Regions from separate parts of the Rhodococcus sp. 4CII genome, predicted to be linked through region 2. Evidence: riboswitches for the same ligand, from Rfam matches in the RefSeq annotation. Region 2 holds a riboswitch; the other holds the start of a gene.
The links. A riboswitch is a leader RNA that binds a small molecule or an ion and turns the genes downstream of it on or off. The one in region 2 is predicted to bind cobalamin.
Positions count from the first base shown of each region.

Region 1 (4,886 bases), on a different contig from region 2:
GGCCATCCGTGCTGAAGGATTCGACGCTGTATTCGGGGCCGTCGATGAACTCTTCGACGAGGGTCGGCCCGGGGTACTCGCCGCGAGAGCGGGCGAATGCGGATTCGACCTGGTCGAGGCTCGAGACGCGAAAAACGCCGGAGCTGCCGGAGCCAGCGGCCGGCTTGACGACGATCGGGCCGCCCACTGCGCGAAGAAAGCTCCGTACCTCGGAGGCCGAATGGCAGCTTCGGGTCAGCACAGCTCCGAAATCACGGCCGGCCAGGTGCTCACGCATGGCGATTTTGTCGCGGGTCAACCGGACGGCTTCCAGCGTGTTGCCCTTGATGCCTAGAGCCTCTTTGATCACGGCGGCCGGCATGAGGCCGTGCTCGGTGAATGACACGACGGCATCGACGGGTTCGACTTCGTGCAGCGCCCGCGCCATGCGGAGCGCCTCGGTCTGGTTGCGGTAGTCGAATACGCACAGCCGGTGGGCGCGCCTCTCCTGCCGCACTGTGACCGATTCGGAATTCTGAAAAACAGATAGCTCGACCGGTAGATCCTCGATCATTCGGAAGGTCTCGTCATGGCCGCCGACGATCAATATGTGAGCCATGCCGACCCAGCTCCTCGACGTCCGCTGGAGCGATGCAGGAGCTCGTGCGCCGGTCTCACTTCCCGCCCTCGATTACGCTGAAGCCGCAGGGCAGGAGCGTACTGCCGGTGAGCTCGAGGCCGGCGCGCTCGTACAGGCGCGCGTAGTCCTGAATCGTTCGCTCGCGGCCGCCCGTCATGACCAGCATGGCGACGTCTACCACGTTTCCCCAGACGTATCCGCCATCCTCGCTGATCACCCGCTCCAGGACCAGAATCCGGCCGCCGGGCTCGAGCGCGTTCGCGCAATTGGCGAGGATGCGTACCGAGTCGTCGTCGTTCATCGTATGCAAAACGCTCTTGAGCAGGTGAACGTCACCCCCGCCAGGCACTTCTGCCAGGCCGTCGCCGGGCACGATGTCACAGCGCTCGTCGACGTCATATTCCCGCAACGTGTGGCCGGCCCGGGCCAGCGAGAACTCCAGGTCGTAGATCGTGCCTCGCAGATGACCGTATTTGCGCAACAGCTGGGCGGTCACGATGCCGTAGCCACCGCCGACATCGATGACGTGCCGATTGTCCGTGAAATCAATCGCTTCCGCGGTCTCGAGACCGGCGCGGATCGAGATCTCGTGCCAGCCGAGATGGAAGCGCTGGGCGGAATCGGGGTGATCGGCCAGGTACTCGAAGAGGGGTTGCCGAAGAACTGACCGAATCCCGTCTGTCCCGTCCGAGCGGAGTGGAGCAGCTCGCTCCAGGCCAGGTACGTTTCTGCGCCGGCAAAGAGCTCCACCTCGCTTGCGATCGATTCCGGGTCATCCCTGCGCAAATACTCGGCTCGCGGCGTGAGTGCGTACTTGTCCTGCTCGTCCACGGCGAAGATCCCGGCGCTCATCAGCAGACGGAGGATCCGCTTCAGCGCATCGGGATCAGTTCCGCTCAGTTGGGCGAGATCGAGAAGCGATAGCGGGCCCTCCGCCAGCAGATCGGCGAGCTCCAGCTCGACGGCCACGAATAGGCAGCAGGATATGTTGTAGCCGTGAACCATCTCTTTGACACAGAGACGTTCGGGCTTATCTCGGAAGTCGAAATACATTGCGCGCCTTCGATTAGCGGTTGAGGTCCCGGACTCCCGGGCTTCCAACCAGCGTGAGGCTTCACCGCGTCGCGCGATAGACACCCCGGGGCTGGCAACCATTCACCCCGCAGAGACATCGCGGCAGCTGGCTACGGAATTACGGCTCTCCGCGGAGCCCCTCGAGGAATTCCTCGACCACCTTCCGGTACTGCTCCGGCTGGTCGTCGTGGACGAGGTGCCCGGCCTGCTCGATCCGGACGTACCGGGCGCCGGGATGCTGCTCGGCCATGGCCAGCATCTGGCCGTCGGGGGTGATGGTGAACTCGCCCTCGATCAGGAGCGCCGGAACCGTGACCGCCCCCCATTGGTCCCAGAAGTGCCTGCCGCCCCACTCCTCGGAGATGTCGCGGAACGTGTCGACGTCCCCGTGCAGGTACCACCCGTCGGCGCGCTTCTCGAACGAGTCCAGGAAATACTGTCCGGCAACCGGACCGAAGAACTCGAACAGGTCCTCCCGTGTCGCGAACGGCTGCGGCCAGTTCGAGATCATCGCCGCCCAGTTCTCTGCAGTGCGGCCACGGAAGTCGGGCGCCATGTCCTCGAGTACCAGCGCCGCGACCTTCTCCGGGTATTCGGCCGCCAGGAACCAGGCGTGGAGAGCGCCCATCGAGTGGCCGATCACCACCCATGGCTCGGTGACGGGGGCGAGGGCGGCGGCGAGGTCGTCGACGAAAGCTTCGGTGGTCAGTTCCGGAGGTGTGGGACGTCCGTGACCGGCGGCATCGAACGTGAAGACGTGGCCGTGCTCGCGGAGCCACGGCACCTGCCGACCCCACGTCCGGGCGCTGCCCATCAGTCCGTGCAGCAGCAGAATCGGCTGTCCCGTTCCACCCTCGTCGTGCAACGCACTCTCACTCGCCACCACTCCGACGCTAGCGGAGTAACCTCGCCCGCATGGCAGTGGTGAAGATCAACGCAATCGACATCCCCGAGGGCGCGGGCCCCGAACTCGAGAAGCGCTTCGCGGGGCGCGCGCACGCCGTGGAGAACTCTCCCGGCTTCCTCGGCTTCCAGCTCCTCCGTCCGGTGAAGGGCGAGAACCGCTACTTCGTCGTCACGCAGTGGGAGAGCGAAGAGGCTTTCGCGGCGTGGCGCGACGGTCCCGCCAGGGAGGCGCACGCCGGTGAGCGGCAGAAGCCGGTGGCGTCCGGGGCGTCGCTGCTGGAGTTCGAGGTCGTTCTCGACGTCACGGCGGCGAACAAGAGCTGAGCGGTGAGGCGGGCCGGAAAGATTGACACGACGGCCCGCCGGGTGCAAAAGTTCGCAGGACAATGCGATGGTTCGGCAGGAATCCGGTGTAATCCCGGAGCGGTCGCGCCACTGTAAATCGGAGTAGTCCCTCACGGGAACCACCTCGACAGCCAGATACTGCGGCCATCGCCTGGACCTAGGGGACGCGAAATCCCAGGAGGAACTATGGCACTCGCCTACGCACCCGGCTCGTCGGTCGACACGACCCGTCTCGCCGTCATCTCTTTCGCGATCGTTCTGTTCGCGATGCTCGCTCTCTACCTCGTGGGATTCGACCAGGGCGCGATTTCGCGCAGTGGCATGTACATGCACGAACTGATGCATGACGGACGCCACCTCCTGGGTCTGCCATGCCACTGACCGATTCCTTCACGAAACTCCTCGTCCGCGGTCTGCTCGCCGGCCTCATCGCAGGCATCCTGGCCGGTGGCGTCGCGTTCGTCCTCGGTGAGTCGCACATCGACGCGGCCATCGCGATCGAGGAGTCGCACAGCGCAGCGGAAGCTCCGGAGCACACGCACGACGCCACTGCGGCGGACGAGCCGGCCGGGCACTCCCACGACGAGGAAGATGCGCTGGTCAGTCGGAACGGACAGCGCTTCGGGCTGTTTCTCGCCACCTCCCTCGCGGGGCTCGCGCTCGGCGCGATCTTCGCCGTCGTCGCCCACTACGCGCGACGGGTGACCACGCTGTCGGGGCCGGTACTCGGTCTGACGCTGGCCACGTTGGGCTGGCTGGCCATCGAGGCGGTGCCGTTCTTCAAGTACCCCGCCAACCCGCCGGCGGTCGGGGACCCGGACACGATCAACCAGCGCACCTGGCTGTGGCTCGCCGCCGTCGTGCTGGGACTGCTCGCGGTGGTGGCTTCGGTGTTCGCGTCGAAGGCAGTCGCGGCGCAGGAGTTCCTGTCGGTGCGGATCGCGGCACCGGTGCTCGCCTTTCTCGTGGTGGTCACCATCGGATACCTCGTGCTGCCCACCGTCAACGAAGTGGGCGACGACTTCCCCGCAGTGCTGCTGTGGCAGTTCCGTCTGTCGTCGCTCGCGACCCAGGCGACGCTGTGGCTGGTGCTCGGATTGGGCTTCGCGTTCCTCACGGAGCGGGCCAGCCGGGCGAAGGCGCCCGTTGCGGCCAACGCCGTCTGAGTTCGGCGTCAGCGGGAGTTGTCCCATCGGGCCGGGTCCGCCTCCAGGGCGGCCCGGTCCCAGCCACCCCGGTCGGCGGCCGCGTCGTACGTGCCGTGCAGAAACTGCAGCAGGACGGCATCGGGATCGTCTGCGGTGCGGACGGTCTCGTACGGCAGCAGGAACTGCCGGAACTCCGCGCTGTAGAAGGCGCCGTCGGGCCCGACCGGGTAGTCGGCGAAACCATCCGGTTCCGGGTAGGCGTACGCATAGAACGCTCCCTCCGCGCCGCCGCCCGGCCAGAACCCACAGCTACTCAGCTCGTGTGAGTAGCCCTCCACCATCACCCAGTCTCCGCAATTGGGTGCTCCCCCGGGGTGAGTCGGCGCGGTCCGTCCCGAGAACCGGGTGCAGGCCAGGTCCAGCGCACCCCAGAAGAAGTGCACCGGGCTGACCTTTCCGATGAAATGGGACCGGAACTCGTGCAGAACACGGTCGGCCTGCACCAGCTGCCGCCAGAACTGGCGCACCGACTCCCCGTCGTACGAACAGTGCTGGGTGTCCTGCGCGAACGGCACCGCGGGCTCCACCTCGTTGGGCCGGGCCAGGATCGTCGTCGGCACGTCCAATTCGGCCAGCGTGTCCATCGTCTCCGCGTAGAAGTCGGCCACCGACTTCGGTTCGAGTGCGACCGTCCCCCTCGCGCCCTCACTCGTGCGGATCACCAGTTGCTGGTCGAAGAAGTCGAATTCGATGTCGAAACAGCCGGTGCCGTACGGAACGGTCGACGTGGTCAG
Region 1 is NZ_JACCFE010000002.1:2,995,793-3,000,678, forward strand. It holds gene H0B43_RS14555 (ATP-grasp domain-containing protein) at 1-598, opposite strand, end outside; gene H0B43_RS41540 (methyltransferase) at 654-1,385, opposite strand; partial or broken gene H0B43_RS42840 (methyltransferase dimerization domain-containing protein) at 1,454-1,774, opposite strand; gene H0B43_RS14565 (alpha/beta fold hydrolase) at 1,812-2,576, opposite strand; gene H0B43_RS14570 (antibiotic biosynthesis monooxygenase) at 2,609-2,923, shown strand; cobalamin riboswitch at 2,975-3,108, shown strand; gene H0B43_RS14575 (CbtB domain-containing protein) at 3,131-3,325, shown strand; gene H0B43_RS14580 (CbtA family protein) at 3,316-4,110, shown strand; gene H0B43_RS14585 (DUF5996 family protein) at 4,119-4,886, opposite strand, start outside.
Region 1: it holds a riboswitch for cobalamin, as region 2 does, so the genes downstream of both, H0B43_RS14575 (CbtB domain-containing protein) here and metE (5-methyltetrahydropteroyltriglutamate--homocysteine S-methyltransferase) in region 2, are expected to answer to the same signal.

Region 2 (4,886 bases):
TCGTCGAGGGAGTTGAGGTTCGCTGCGGAGAGCATGCCGGCGTCGGCGGCGACGACCATCTCCACGCCGGCGATGTCGTGCCGGGCCTGGAACTGACGGACGATCGGCACGATGGTGTGGGTTTCGGCTTTGTTGCCCTCGAAACAGCCGATCTCGAGGGGGAACCCGGTGCGGTCGACGAGCAGTCCGACCACGATCTGGGGGTCGACGCGGCGTTCCTTCGAGTAGCCGACCTTGCGGAGGTCGTCCTCCTTCTCCGCCTCGAAGTACAGGGTGGTGACGTCGTACAACACCAGGCTCAGTCCGCCGGTTTCGGCGGCGTACTCGAAACACCGGCGGGCGATCTGGTCGCGGTAGCCTCCGGGGCCGATCTGCGCCAGGTGTCGTTGAACAGTCTTGTAGGACAGGTCGTTTGCACCGAGATCGCCGAGAACCCGCAGTGCGTCAACCTTCGAGGTCGGCTCCACGATCCGGGCGATCACCAGGTCCTTGAACACCGAGTCGTCGACGACATCGAAACCGAGCCGGTCGTAGACGGATCCGATCACGTCGTAGAGCAGCCGTGCGCTCGTGCGCACCGTCCGCCCTGATGGAGCCAACCCGCCACTCTTGCCGGTCGGAACGGGGAGTTGGCCGGACCGCCAGTCCGCCACTTCGGCGACCCGGGCGGTTGGCTCGGGCACACCCAGCTCCAACATGCCCTGGTCACCGAGGGCGAGCCGGCGGGCCTGCTCGAGCAGAACACCCAATTCGGCGTCGGTGTGGGCGGAGCCGACATGCGCCACGATTTCCCGCCGACCACGGTGTTTGCGCACGACCTGCACCGCCACCGCACCGGACGCGGTGCGTACCTTCCGCACGTACGTCACACCGGAACCCTACCCGCTTAGTGCCCCATTCCGGTCCCGACAACACGCGAATCCGCTGGTCACAGCAGCGACTGGGGATCTACCCGCCAGTAATGTCCTAAGTCAGGTCGGAAGGCCAGAAGGGAACAAACAAGAACGCTCTTCACCGGGCGGAGCGCAGCGGAGCTCGATATGGGGGACACCGAGAGTGGCCTGTCGTTGCAAGGTTCGCAAATCTTCTCATATCATGCCGCAAAATAACTCAGCTGCAACGTATTTCGCCTTTCTGCTTGCCGACGTAGCGTTGCAGGGGCCGACCACCATGGTGCGGAAAATTGGAACGCTGAGCGGTGAGGGCGAGTATGACGACGATGACAACCACCAGGGCGGCGGTGTCCCCCGAGCCCCCGACACGCGAGCTGATCGTCGACCAGGTGGACGCGGTCGTGACCGTCACCTTCAACCGGCCAGGCAAGCTCAACGCGCTGACACCGCAGATGTACGAGGAGCTCGGGCAGGTATGCGACCGGGTGAACGCGGATCCTTCGGTGAGGCTGCTGGTGTTGCGGGGATCGGGTCGGGCCTTCGCGGCGGGATCGGACATCGCGCACTTCCGGTCGTTCGCCAACGGGGAGGACGGGGTGGCGTACGAGGACCGGTTCGTGTCGATCCTCGAACTGCTGGAGGGGGTTCGGGTGCCGACGCTGGCGGTGGTCGACGGGGTGTGCGCGGGGGCAGGGTTGGTGCTGGCGGCCGCGTGCGATGTCCGGATCGCGACGACGGGCTCGATGTTCGGGCTGCCGATCGCCCGGACCCTGGGCAATGCGCTCTCGGCGTATCCCTTGGCACTGCTCGCCGATCGGATCGGGTCCGCCCGGCTGACCGCAATGGTCGCGAGAGCGAAGATGCTGCCCGCCGTCGAGGCCGCGGCGATCGGGTTCGTCGCCGAGGTCACCGGCCCCGACTGCTTCGATGCGCTCGTGGCGGAGGTGACCGGTGAGTTATTGGTGGCGGCGCCGTTGACGGTGGTCTCGACGCGGGAGGTGCTGCGCCGCATCCGTGTCGCTGGGTTGCCGGACTCCGCGGATCTGATCCGCGCGGTGTATGGCAGCACCGATTTCCAGGCCGGGGTGGCGGCGTTCCTGCGGGGCGAACGCGCGGTGTGGTCAGGGACCTGAACAGCCCCGGTGGTGGGGGAACCAGAGCCCGGGCGCGTGCTTTATGCTCACCGGTGCAGCTGGTTCGCCCGGCGCGGTCGTGAGGAGCCCCGAAGACCGCACCTGGCGTCGAAGCACGCCGAACTCTTTTCGGGATTCGGGGTGTGAGAGGGAACCCGGTGAGAATCCGGGACTGTCCCGCAGCGGTGAGTGGGAACGACCGCCGTCATCATGCACTGGGCACCTTGTCTGGGAAGCGACGGCCACTAGGTCCGGTGGATAGCACTGGGTGCCCGCGAGTCCGAAGACCTGCCGACTGTGTCGGGCACGCCGTGCCCGGCGGTCCACCGCCTCGGGGAATGGGCGTGTAGACCTTCTCGTGCGCCAGCATGTTCTTTCTCGGGCTCGAGAGGTGTACTCGTTCTGCCGGTGGTGGTCCTTCCACGCTTGTAACTGGAGATAAGACACTGTGACCACCCTCTTCACCGCGACCGTACTGGGCTCACCTCGTATCGGTCCGAACCGCGAACTCAAAAAGGCCGTCGAAGGCTACTGGGCAGGCCGAATCGACGCCGACGCCCTGGCCACCGTCGGGAACCAGCTCCGCGAGCAGACCTGGACCGCGCAGCGCGACGCCGGCCTCGACTCGATCCCCGTGGGCACCTTCTCGTACTACGACCAGGTCCTCGACACCGCCGTCCTGCTCGGCGCCCTGCCCGACCGCGTCGCCGACCTCGACAACCCACTGGACCGGTACTTCGCCGCCGCCCGCGGCACCGACACCGTCACCCCCTTGGAGATGACCAAGTGGTTCGACACCAACTACCACTACCTGGTCCCGGAGATCACCCCGAACACCACCTTCACCCTGGATGCATCGAAGGTGATCGCCGAGCTCGGCGAAGCACTGGAGCTGGGGATCGCGGCCCGCCCCGTGGTGATCGGCCCGGTGACGTTCCTGATGCTGTCGAAGGCCGTCGGCTCGGACGCACCCCTGCTCGACCGGATCGACGAGATCGTGCCGCTGTATGCGGACCTGCTCGGTCAGCTCTACGACGCCGGCGCCGAGTGGGTGCAGATCGACGAGCCCGCCCTGGTCGCCGACCGCACCCCGGAGGAGATCGCCACCGCGAAGCGGGTCTACGACCAGCTTTCCGCAGTCGAATCCCGCCCCGCGCTCCTGCTCGCGTCGTACTTCGGCAGCCTCGGCGACGCACTGCCTGCGCTCGCATCGACCGGCGTCGAAGGCCTGGCGGTCGATCTGGTCGCCGGATCCGACACCCTCGCCTCGGTTCCCGAGCTGTCCCGCAAGCACCTCGTGGCAGGCGTCGTGGACGGCCGCAACATCTGGCGCACCGACCTCGAGGACGCCCTCGGCACGCTCGGCACGTTGCTGGGCAGTACCGGGTCGATCGCGGTCTCGACGTCGTGCTCGCTGCTGCACGTCCCCTACACCCTGGGCGCCGAGAAGAACGTGGACAAGGCGCTGCGCTCGTGGCTGGCGTTCGGCACCGAAAAGGTCCGGGAAGTCGTCACCCTCGCCGCTGCCCTCACCCAGGGCCGCGAGACGGTCGAGGAGGAGTTCGCCCTCGCCCGCGCGGCCGCGTCGACCCGCGCCACCGACCCCCGGTTGCGCGACGGTGCGATCCGGGGCCGGCTCGAGTCGATCCTGAGCTCCGACGGCGGCCGTTCCCCGGCGGATCAGCGCCGGCAGGCGCAGGCCGGGCTGGAGTTGCCGCTGCTGCCGACCACCACCATCGGCTCGTACCCGCAGACGACGCAGATTCGTGTGGCCCGGGCGGCGCTGCGCAGGGGTGAGATCGACGAGGCCGAGTACCTGGCCCGGATGCGCGCCGAGATCGCCGATGTGGTGGCGCTGCAGGAAAAGTTGGGACTCGACGTGCTGGTGCACGGCGAGCCGGAACGTAACGACATGGTGCAGTACTTCGCCGAGCAGTTGGACGGGTTCTTCGCCACCGAGAACGGGTGGGTGCAGTCGTACGGGTCCCGGTGCGTGCGTCCGCCGATCCTGTACGGGGATGTGCGACGGCCGAACCCGATGACCGTCGACTGGATCACGTACGCGCAGTCGCTCACCGAGCGTCCGGTCAAGGGGATGCTGACCGGTCCGGTGACGATCCTGGCGTGGTCGTTCGTGCGCGACGATCAGCCGCTGGCGGACTCGGCGAACCAGGTGGCCCTGGCGATTCGCGACGAGACGGTGGATCTGCAGGGCGCCGGGATCCGGATCGTGCAGGTGGACGAGCCGGCGCTGCGGGAGCTGCTGCCGCTGCGGGCGGCGGAGAAGCCCGCGTACCTGGACTGGTCGGTCGGGGCGTTCCGGCTGGCGACGTCGGGGGTGGCGGACTCGACACAGATCCACACCCACCTGTGCTATTCGGAGTTCGGTGAGGTCATCGACGCCATCGCGAACCTCGACGCCGACGTGACGTCGATCGAGGCTGCCCGCTCGCACATGGAGGTCCTGGGTGACCTGAACGCGGTCGGCTTCGACCTCGGCGTCGGTCCGGGTGTCTACGACATTCACTCCCCGCGGGTGCCGAGTGTCGAGGAGATCACGGTGTCGTTGAAGGAGGCGCTCAAAGCGGTTCCGGCGCAGCGGTTGTGGGTCAACCCGGACTGCGGACTGAAGACCCGCGGCACGGTGGAGGTGAAGGCGTCGCTGCGCAACCTGGTCGACGCCGCGAAGCTGGTCCGCGCCAGCCTCTGACGACGACGGCGCCCCCGCACCGGGTGGTGCGGGGGCGCCATTGCGTCCCGGCGGCCGGAAGGAGTGAGACCCGATGTGGAACGGGGGCCGGTACCTGTACGGGACGGTCACCGTGGCGGGTGGCGGCGGATTCGATCAGCGGGGTACGGG
Region 2 is NZ_JACCFE010000003.1:236,241-241,126, reverse strand. It holds partial or broken gene H0B43_RS37855 (IS1634 family transposase) at 1-869, opposite strand, end outside; gene H0B43_RS37850 (enoyl-CoA hydratase) at 1,220-2,026, shown strand; cobalamin riboswitch at 2,140-2,337, shown strand; gene metE (5-methyltetrahydropteroyltriglutamate--homocysteine S-methyltransferase) at 2,475-4,736, shown strand; gene H0B43_RS37840 (ABC transporter ATP-binding protein) at 4,872-4,886, opposite strand, start outside.